3 regions of the Coprobacter tertius genome follow, and region 3 is predicted to be linked to each of the others. Evidence: riboswitches for the same ligand, from Rfam matches in the RefSeq annotation. Region 3 holds a riboswitch; each other region holds the start of a gene.
The links. Region 3 has a riboswitch for cobalamin ahead of NMU02_RS10290 (TonB-dependent receptor plug domain-containing protein). Riboswitches for the same ligand answer to the same signal wherever they lie in the genome.
Positions count from the first base shown of each region.

Region 1 (3,193 bases), on a different contig from region 3:
GGGGCGGATATTCCTCTGTATATATCGAAAATCAAATCGAAAGCGTATCGTCCCATGATGAATGACGATACTTTACTGATAACAGCCGATACCATCGTATGGCTGGAGGGAAAAGTTTACGGCAAACCTCATAGTGCAAAGGATGCCCGTCTTATGTTAAAAACATTATCGGGAAAAACGCACGAAGTGATCACCGGCGTTACAATATGTACTAAAAACAAAGAATTATCTTTTACTGTAACGTCTCAGGTTTCTTTCGGGACGCTCGAAGACGAAGAAATAAACTATTACATCGATCGGTATAAACCTTTCGATAAAGCGGGAGCTTACGGAATACAGGAATGGATTGGTTATATCGGTGTCACTGGTATTTCGGGCTCCTATTATAATGTTATGGGATTACCTGTACAGCGTTTATATAGAGAACTGAAAACTTTCTGAATTTAGTTCTACCCTCGCTCTGTACTGCGTATTTTCTGTTACAGGAGAAAGAGAAAGATAACCGCTCTTCAACCGTCCGTTTTCTATAACTATCGGATAGCGTTTCTGTCTTTCGATGTGGTCTTTAAATAATTTTCCCGGCTCTTTCACAAAATCGACACAATAGCAACCTTCTGTCCCCGGCATGACGAAACGATCATAAAACAATCGGGATACCATTCCCATATTCATTCTTAAATTCATTTCTACACAGGGATGCAAGCGATAAACATTTTTTTCTTCATAAATCATCATGTCAATCCCGAGATACCCTTTATAAATACCGTTTAAAAACAATGCTAAAATACGGGACAAATGCATCTGCAAATTTTGCAATGAAGCCACCGGGATAAAATGCCCTAATTTATGAGCAATCGCCCGATCAGATGCCAAAAAGTTTTCTTTATAAACCCCTTTTTTATCGGTAAGAAAATAAGAATATCCGGCAAAATCGACTTTTCCGTTTCCGTTACTGTAAAATTCCATGGCAAAATCAACTACTTTATCATAATAAGGTTCCCCTATGATTTCTCCCTGCCTTCGTAATATTCCGTTACTCCACCGTTCTAAAGTAGTATCATATACGCCACGGCCCCAGCTCAACCCTTTTCCACTACCCGACCAAGGAGCTTTCAGTACAGTTCGGGAAGCACTTTCGAGAAAGTATTTCACCTCGGTTGCCGTTCTCAATCTTATAGGATTCACAGCGGGAAGCAATTCATAACCCGACTCTCGCAAATAATCGAGTATTTTTATCGTCACCGAACGATGCGAACAGACTCGTATTCCGGCCAGTTCCTCGGGAGTAGGAAGCATCGTTTTATCAACTCCATACCGAAGTAAACGATGATAAATTTCATTACTCCATCCCCAAGGAACAAACTCCGACGGCCGATCTCCTATCCCGCCAGCACCCACTTGTAACGGAAAAGATCCGAGTTGAGAAAAATCAGAAAGATCTATTTTATTATCTGTCAATACTTGTTCGCTCTCATCTGCATACCACACAGGTAAACAAGAAAGATCATAAGCGATCGCACGTGCCGCGGGAGGAGCCATATAATGGTCTCCGTTATTGGCGATCGCCAAATCATTTTCAGGATTAAATAAATGTATTACGGGATGAGCCATACGATAATTCCTTTTTTCGAAATACAAAAGTAATCAATTTTCATATCGCCCGCTTTTTTGCAACAAAAAAGCCTTAAATACAACTATCGTGTACCAAGGCTTTTCAGGATTGTAAAGAAACGGCGACAGGGATAGGAATTATCGCCATGAGTACCACAAATACAGAAAACAATATATTGGATAATATAAATCGTCTCTGAAACCCGTTCCTCGCAAGTTTCGGCAAAAACAAAGTATGGCAGGTCTTCTGACTTTCTCCTGTTTTATCCGCCTTCCCGTCATACAGACAGTGGCATTGGGTAATGAATAAAACAATAACGGAGATTCACAGCAGCGGGACTGTCCGGGAGTTACACCCGATTCCCTTTTAATCAACTTTGCAGAAAACAAAGTATGAACCAATACGTAACAAAAATACGATTCTTTTTTAGATGAAAAAAGGATTCGCCAAATTTTTTCCAAGAAAAAAACCGGTTTCTTTCAAAACCGGTTTTTCATAAATAATATCAGATTCAAAAAATATTATTTTTTTACTTTTACTCCAAATGAGCAGTAAGTCAGATATAATATACATATAAGAATTACGAATACCGAACCGTTCTGGCTACCGACCAAATCTGTTGCATATCCCATTAAAGGAGGAGCTACAGCACCGCCGAATACACCGGTGATCATAAGTCCCGAAATTTCGTTTGCTTTATCGGGTCTGCTCTGCAATGCCATAGAATAGATAATCGGGAAAATACTGGAAATTGTAAAACCGATAAGTCCTACGATAATATATATCGGCATTTCACCCTGTATAAAGAACAAAGAAATAATTGCGGCAATAGACACGATAATATTGATGCGAAAATATTTCATAGCCGAATATTTTGCCAAAACAACAGCACCCAACAAGGCTCCTATCGTACGCAATGCAAAATATACACTCGATCCGTATCCGGCTACATCATGCGGCAACCCGCAACGTTCGATTAACAATTTCGGAGAAAGAGTATTCATACCTACATCGGTACCTACTACAAAAATAATTCCGAGGAACAATAACAATATCGTTTTATCTTTCAGCAACCCGAAAGTCGCTCCCATTGAAGATGCTTTTTCCTGAGGTTCTTCTTCTACATGACTGAATATGAGCCACAACGTAGAAATTAAGGTGATACCTGCAAAAATCGGGAAAAGATACATCCAATCTCCCAAAGTATTCAGAGCAAAAGCTGCGATAAACGGCCCGCAAAACGAAGACACGGCTTTAATCACCTGACCTCCGGTAAGAGAACTCGTAAGAGCGTCTCCTTTTACCACATTCGTCAATAAAGGATTCAGCGATACTTGCAGAATCGTATTACCTATACCGAGAAATGCGAAAGCCAACATACAAGACGTCAGATTATAAGTTATAAAAGGCAGCATCATTCCGATAATGGTAATGATCATACTCACCAAAACCGTATTTTTACGGCCGATCTTATTCATAAGAATCGCGGTAGGTACCGATAATAAAAGAAACCAGAAAAATACCATCGACGGAATAAAACCGGCGAAAGTTTCACTCAGATCGAATGCCTGTTTTACATAA
Region 1 covers NZ_JANDHW010000005.1:148,023-151,215, forward strand. Annotated here, with positions in the region: gene NMU02_RS06685 (Maf-like protein) at 1-441, shown strand, start outside; gene NMU02_RS06690 (hypothetical protein) at 415-1,611, opposite strand; cobalamin riboswitch at 1,833-2,029, opposite strand; gene NMU02_RS06695 (MFS transporter) at 2,134-3,193, opposite strand, start outside.
Region 1: it holds a riboswitch for cobalamin, as region 3 does, so the genes downstream of both, NMU02_RS06690 (hypothetical protein) here and NMU02_RS10290 (TonB-dependent receptor plug domain-containing protein) in region 3, are expected to answer to the same signal.

Region 2 (3,193 bases), on a different contig from region 3:
CGGTTATTTTCTCGATAGCGCCTAATTCATCGAGCAGGCTGCAATGTACCGAAGAGAATACCGATACTCGTTCGAGTGGGGTTCTAATCAAGGTCCCTTCCGGTAGAGTTTCAGGTAAATCCTTCTCCCGTGGTACGAGAATATAACGGTGCAATATGTGTCCGGGTTTCCATGGGTCATTTACAATCACTTCGGTATATCCTTCTCCCCGGTTTACTTTAAACCCTTCTGCATATGAAAGATGTGTACCGGCTGCAGTCGTCTCATTCTCAGTTGTTTTTTTGTTTTGACACGATAATGACAAGACCAAAAGAATAAAGACAGGCCAATGAAGGATTAATTTTTTCATGTTGTAAATCATTTAGTTAGGAAATCTGGGTAATTCTCGTGACTTAGAATCCGATTTATATTAATCTTGAATTTTAAATTTTTTATTCAAGTCATCTGACGTTGACCGTACAAACGGGATAATCGCCACCGGTACTCATTTTCTTTTTCAAATTCCCGTTACTGTCGAAGATATATACTTCTCCTCCTTCTGTTCCTTGTGAAGTTATATAAATGTCGCCGGACACTTCATCGGCACTCAGTTTATAAGGAGATGAACTGAATACGGAATAATCTTTGATAAAGGCGTTAGGTATTACCGCATCGGTTCGAGTGTCGAATACGGTGATCGTAGAAGAAGATCCGGTTTCATCGTAAACGGTATTCAGTAAGTAAAGTTTGTCGTTGCATATTGTCATTTCCGTAGCGGTGATATTCATCGGTGTTACATTGTTCGATGCATCGATCTTATATAATGCGGCGGGAATGTTCGCATAGAAATTACCCAAAGCGAGTACATAAATGTTTCCGGCACTGTTCTTAGCCAGGTATGCCGGATTAACGGCCACTTCAATTTTATTTTCCGTATCGTTAGTCAGGTCGACAACCGATACGGTTTTCTGACTTTGATCGTATGTGTAATCCGAGTTTGCCACATAAAGTTTATTATTGGAAATTACAATTTGTTCGGGATATTTCCCTACTGGGATTTCCTTTTTAATCTGCATTTCCGTTGTATCGATACAAGCTACTACGCCGGTAAAAGAAGATACGTAAACTTTTCCGTTGTCCGAGGTGAAGTAACGAGGTTTCTCTAATGTTTCGATCGTTTTCAACAATTTACTTTTTCGGTCGGTCACGTATATGGCATTCTGGTCGGTCATGGCAATATACATTTTCGATCCGTATACGATCATGTTGTTTCCCGTTTTTCCGAGAGCTTGGTTGTTTACGGCGTTAAAAATGTCTTTTGTGGCTATCTGCGTATTGGAATTGTAAAAAAAGAGATTGGAGTTATTAGCCGGATAACTTCCCGTATTAAGTACGTATATTCCTGCGAAAGGTTTTTCTGAAGGTTCGGGTTTGGGTTCGTCATCGCTGCATGAAGTAAAAGCGAATGTTAATGTCAAATAAAAAAATAATAAAGAGAGTCTGTTTTTTTTCATATCTTTTATCCGTTAATTAGTTTTTTATTAAAGAAGATCGGATAAAATATGAAGAAAGGAAGTTATAAAATGTGTTTTTTAAACGTATTTAATACGTTGTGACCTCCTATTCCCGACCTTTACCCGAAGTCTCGAATCAGTAATGATTTTCAGGCAGGTTTTCTGACTGTCTTCATATCGAAAGAACCTTCCCACCGGTATTACGGCAGTGGCTTAAGCAGGGCTTCGATACTTTTTTAGAAGATCACAGCTGCGGGTACAGTTCCGGACTTTCACCGGATTCCCTTTTAGGATAATTGTCGTTACGACAAATCCTCACCTTAAATCGCTGACAAATATAAGCTATTTTATTGGAAAGACAATGAATCCTGAATATTAGGTTTATATACAATATTCGGCAATATCGATAATGCCGGCTCTCATGGCGTATTTAGTAGCCTCATGCATGTTATTTACATTTATTTTCCTGAAAATATTTTTCCGGTGAGTATTAACCGTATGAAAACTCAGATGTCGTATGGTTGCGATTTCTTTGGTAGAATTGCCGAGAGCGATTTGTTTCAGTATTTCTGTCTCGGTTGCAGTAAGCCGTTCTGCCCGAATGCTCGTATTGTTTTTCGATATTAGTTGATTGCTTATTTCGTTACAGATATAGCGATGTCCTGAAAGAGTCTTTTGCAATCCCAGCAATATCTCTTCTTTAGAACAGTCTTTAAGCAGAAAACCGAAACGGTGGTTTATTACGATGCGGTTGATGAAATCGTCACTTAGTTCGTCCGAAAATAACAGCCAAGAAGAATCGGTATATCGTTCGCATATATTAATAAGTTCTTCTGGTCCCGAAAAATCGAAAAGTGTATAATCGAGTATCACGGTTGCCTCGGGTTGAGAAGATAAAAGTGAGAGTAATTCTTTTTTGCTATTACTTTCCGATGGTATTATATCGGGAAGTATTTCTGCAATCAGATGCCTCAATCCTTCTCGGCTGATAGCCTGGTTGTCGGCCAGAATAATTGTTTTCATGAATGGTGTTGATTCTTTATGGGACATATTGTGTTATTTTCCTTATTTCATATCTTTGTGTTTGGTAATAAAAACTAATAGATTGAAACAAAACGGTCGTCATCATAAAAACGCAGGGAAAAAGATTTCATCGGGAAGAAATCATAAATCTCCGTCTGGTAAAAGGGTTGGAAAATCAAAAGCCTGTAAGGCTGATAATGCCCGTAACCGTATTCTTAATCGTTGAGGATTATTCGGTTTAACCATTATCAACAAGTTAACGAGAATTGTCGATAACCTGTTGATAAAGTTTGTTATCTGCTGAGCAGAAATTTTTTAAAGGGTATAAAATCCGTAGTAAGTTCGATACTTTTTTTCTCTCCTTGCATAAATTCCTGTAATTTTATAGGCACGGTGATTTTATCATCGATAATATTTTCTACTGTATCGAGAAATTTTGCCGGATGAGCTGTTTCCAGGAAAATGCCTGTTTCGTCCGGACATAATCCGTCTATAAGAGCCTGATATCCGCATGCTCCGTGTGGGTCGAGCAAATAACCTGTTTCCCGGTAGGTTTCGGCAACAGTTTTCATGATTTCTTCATCGGTATAACTGTAGCCGCTAATGTCGTTACAAATTGCGTTGTGTGAGTATTTGTAAAGATCGAGTATACGTGCGAAATTGCTGGGATCTCCTAC
Region 2 covers NZ_JANDHW010000008.1:132,617-135,809, reverse strand. Annotated here, with positions in the region: gene NMU02_RS09605 (ABC transporter substrate-binding protein) at 1-349, opposite strand, end outside; gene NMU02_RS09600 (YncE family protein) at 441-1,493, opposite strand; cobalamin riboswitch at 1,629-1,831, opposite strand; gene NMU02_RS09595 (response regulator transcription factor) at 1,875-2,516, opposite strand; gene NMU02_RS09590 (hypothetical protein) at 2,515-2,742, shown strand; gene thrC (threonine synthase) at 2,810-3,193, opposite strand, start outside.
Region 2: it holds a riboswitch for cobalamin, as region 3 does, so the genes downstream of both, NMU02_RS09600 (YncE family protein) here and NMU02_RS10290 (TonB-dependent receptor plug domain-containing protein) in region 3, are expected to answer to the same signal.

Region 3 (3,193 bases):
ACCGGACGATATCGGTCGTTGATTTATCTTCCTTTACCGAAGTCAGAAAAATCGATGTAGCCGTCAACCTCCACCGTATTAGAACCGATAATTACGGAAATATGTATGTTACCTCCCGCGGCGATTATAAAGGTACTCCTTCTGATATTTATGTCATCGATCCTTATACCGAACAAGTAAAAGGAAAATTAAATATACCGGCCGACAATCTCTGTATCAGTGACGATAAAATATACATATACAGTAACGACTGGCAAGCAGATACGGGACACGGTAACTCTTCATACGTTTTATACAGTATCACAGCAGGAAAAATTATTTCGGACCATTTTATCAACGACGGTACCGAAAAGAATATTGCCCTGCCGTACGGTATTGCCGTAAATCCCGAAACAAAAGAAATTTTCGTTACAGATGCTCCCTCTTTTACCGATCCCGGAAAACTCTACTGCTACTCCTCCGGCGGTTATTTACAGTGGAGTACGACAACCGGCGATGCACCGGCACATATCGTCTTCACACGATTACAATTAGTACATCCCGACAAAAGGCCAGACACCCCACAAACCGGTCCGTCGCCTTACATCACAAAAGTCCTCGACTATCGCCCGGCACCCGGACAAAATATAAATATACTCCCCTATTACAAACCGGGAGATACACAGAAAGACATGAATGAAAAAGTTCTGAATGCTATCGGAAACAATCGTCAAGGGACAATCTCTTTAGGAGCATACGGTGGATATGTAATCGTTGGCTTCGATCACACGATCGAAAATAAACCGGGAGAAAAAGATTTCAGAGTACTTGGAAATGCTTTTTCCTCGATGATCGATAGTCGGGGAGGCAGCTCTGAACCCGGAATACTTATGGTCGCATACGACGAAAACGGGAACGGTATGCCCGATGACGACGAATGGTACGAATTAGCCGGCAGTGAATACAATAAACCGGAAACACTGAAAAATTATACGATCACCTACGACCTGAATTCAATAGGGAATACATCCTCTCAGTATATTCCATGGAAAGACAGCGAAGGACAAAACGGTTATATACAAAAAATACAATTTCATAACCAACCGTACTATCCCCAGTGGATCGAAACGGGTAAATTAACGTTTTCAGGAACGCGACTCGCTCCAAACGCAAAAGATATAGGTGTTAACGGAAGCAGCTATTGGGTACAATATTTTTATGATTGGGGGTATGCCGATAACAAACCGAACGATTCCGACGATTCGTGTTTCGATATAGATTGGGCTGTAGATGCGCAAGGAAATAAAATAAGTCTGCCGGGAATCGATTTTATTAAAATATATACCGGTGTAAATCAATATTGCGGACCTATGTTAGGAGAATCTTCTACCGAAGTCTCCGGTATTATCGACCTACATCTTATTCAATAGGCTAATACATAATTTATTATATTTCATTTTTAATATTTGATTCTAATAAAATAAGTAATACTGGTTGTAATTTTAATATTTCTTTCTACCTTTGCCAAGCATTGGTTCCAGACCGCCATTTCCGGCGATCGGATTAAAAGGGAATCAGGTGAAAATCCTGAACAGTCCCGCTGCTGTAAGTTTCATACAGACATCATAAGCAAAACCATTGCCACTGGAAGATTTATTTCCGGGAAGGCTGCTTAATGATGGAAACAAGTCAGAAGACCTGCCATGCCTACAATTTTCAATAGCTTTCGAGGAAAGAGCAAATTGAATACAACGATAGTTTAGCGTCATCCCGCGCATTTTTTATCTTTTGTATTTTTGCATTTCCATCCGGCTATTCAGTTTTTAATTGCTAACGAGCGAGGATGAGAAATTTTTACAAACACAAAATTTTATCGGTAACCGTATCTTTTCTTTATCTTTTCCCGGTTTTTTCACAAAACCGGCTCGACTCGATCCAACACTTGCCCGACGTAACAATAACCGCAAAAACATTTAAAGAAGTTATCCCTTCACAAAAGCTTAGTGGTAAAGAACTGGAAAAACTCAATAGCCAAAGCGTAGCCGATGCTCTTCGTTATTTTTCGGGAGTACAATTAAAGGATTATGGAGGTGTAGGAGGGATAAAAACCGTAAATATCCGAAGTATGGGTAGTCAGCACGTCGGTGTTTTCTATGACGGCATTCAAATAAGCAACGCACAAAACGGGCAGGTAGATCTGGGCATGTTTTCCCTCGATAATATCGAAGAAATTTCTTTGTATAACGGACAAAAAAGCGAGATTTTTCAACCAGCTAAAGATTTCGCTTCTGGAGGAGCCATATATTTGCGTTCGAGAAAACCTCGTTTTACCGAGGGGAAGACTACGCACCTGAAAGCGACTCTAAAAGCCGGATCATTCGATGTCATCAACCCTTCGCTTTTATTCGAATACAAAATCTCTCCCCAAATAAATACCTCCTTCAGTGCGGAATGGCTCAATGCGAGCGGAAAATATAAATTCAGATACCGGCGTGTCAATCCAGCCGGCGAAATCGCTTACGATACGACTGCTACCCGTCAAAACGGCGATATAAACGCTACACGCCTCGAAGCCGGACTATTCGGTACGATAAAAGACGGAACCTGGCAAGCCAGATTTTACAATTATAATTCGGAAAGAGGTATTCCGGGAGCGATCGTAAACAATGTATGGAGACGCGGCGAAAGAATATGGGATACCAATTCTTTCATGCAAGGTACGGTACAAAAAGAATTCACTCACCGTTATAAAAGCATGCTGAATGTAAAATACGCTTTTTACCGTACTCATTATGTAAATAACGATGATAAACTCATACAGGTAGATAACCTGTATAAACAAAAAGAGATATATCTTTCATCGGCCAATGTATATACGATATTGCCCCAGTGGGACGTATCGGTATCTTACGATTTTCAATGGAACGAATTACGCTCGGATATGAGGGATTTCGTTTACCCTACCCGCTATACTCATTTATTGGCAGCGGCAACTTCGTATACATGGGGACCTTTAAAGGTATTGGGAAGTTGTTTGGGAAGCTTTGTCAAAGACCGCATCCGAGAAATAGAGTCTCCCAAGCCCAAACGTATAGTTTCTCCATCTGCTTACCTTTCGGTAAAACCTTTCTCACGTCCTGAATTATACATAAGGGCATTTTATAAAAAATCGTTCCGTATGCCTACCTTTAATGACTTGTATTATGCCGATATG
Region 3 covers NZ_JANDHW010000010.1:15,605-18,797, reverse strand. Annotated here, with positions in the region: partial or broken gene NMU02_RS13770 (YncE family protein) at 1-521, shown strand, start outside; cobalamin riboswitch at 1,494-1,699, shown strand; gene NMU02_RS10290 (TonB-dependent receptor plug domain-containing protein) at 1,823-3,193, shown strand, end outside.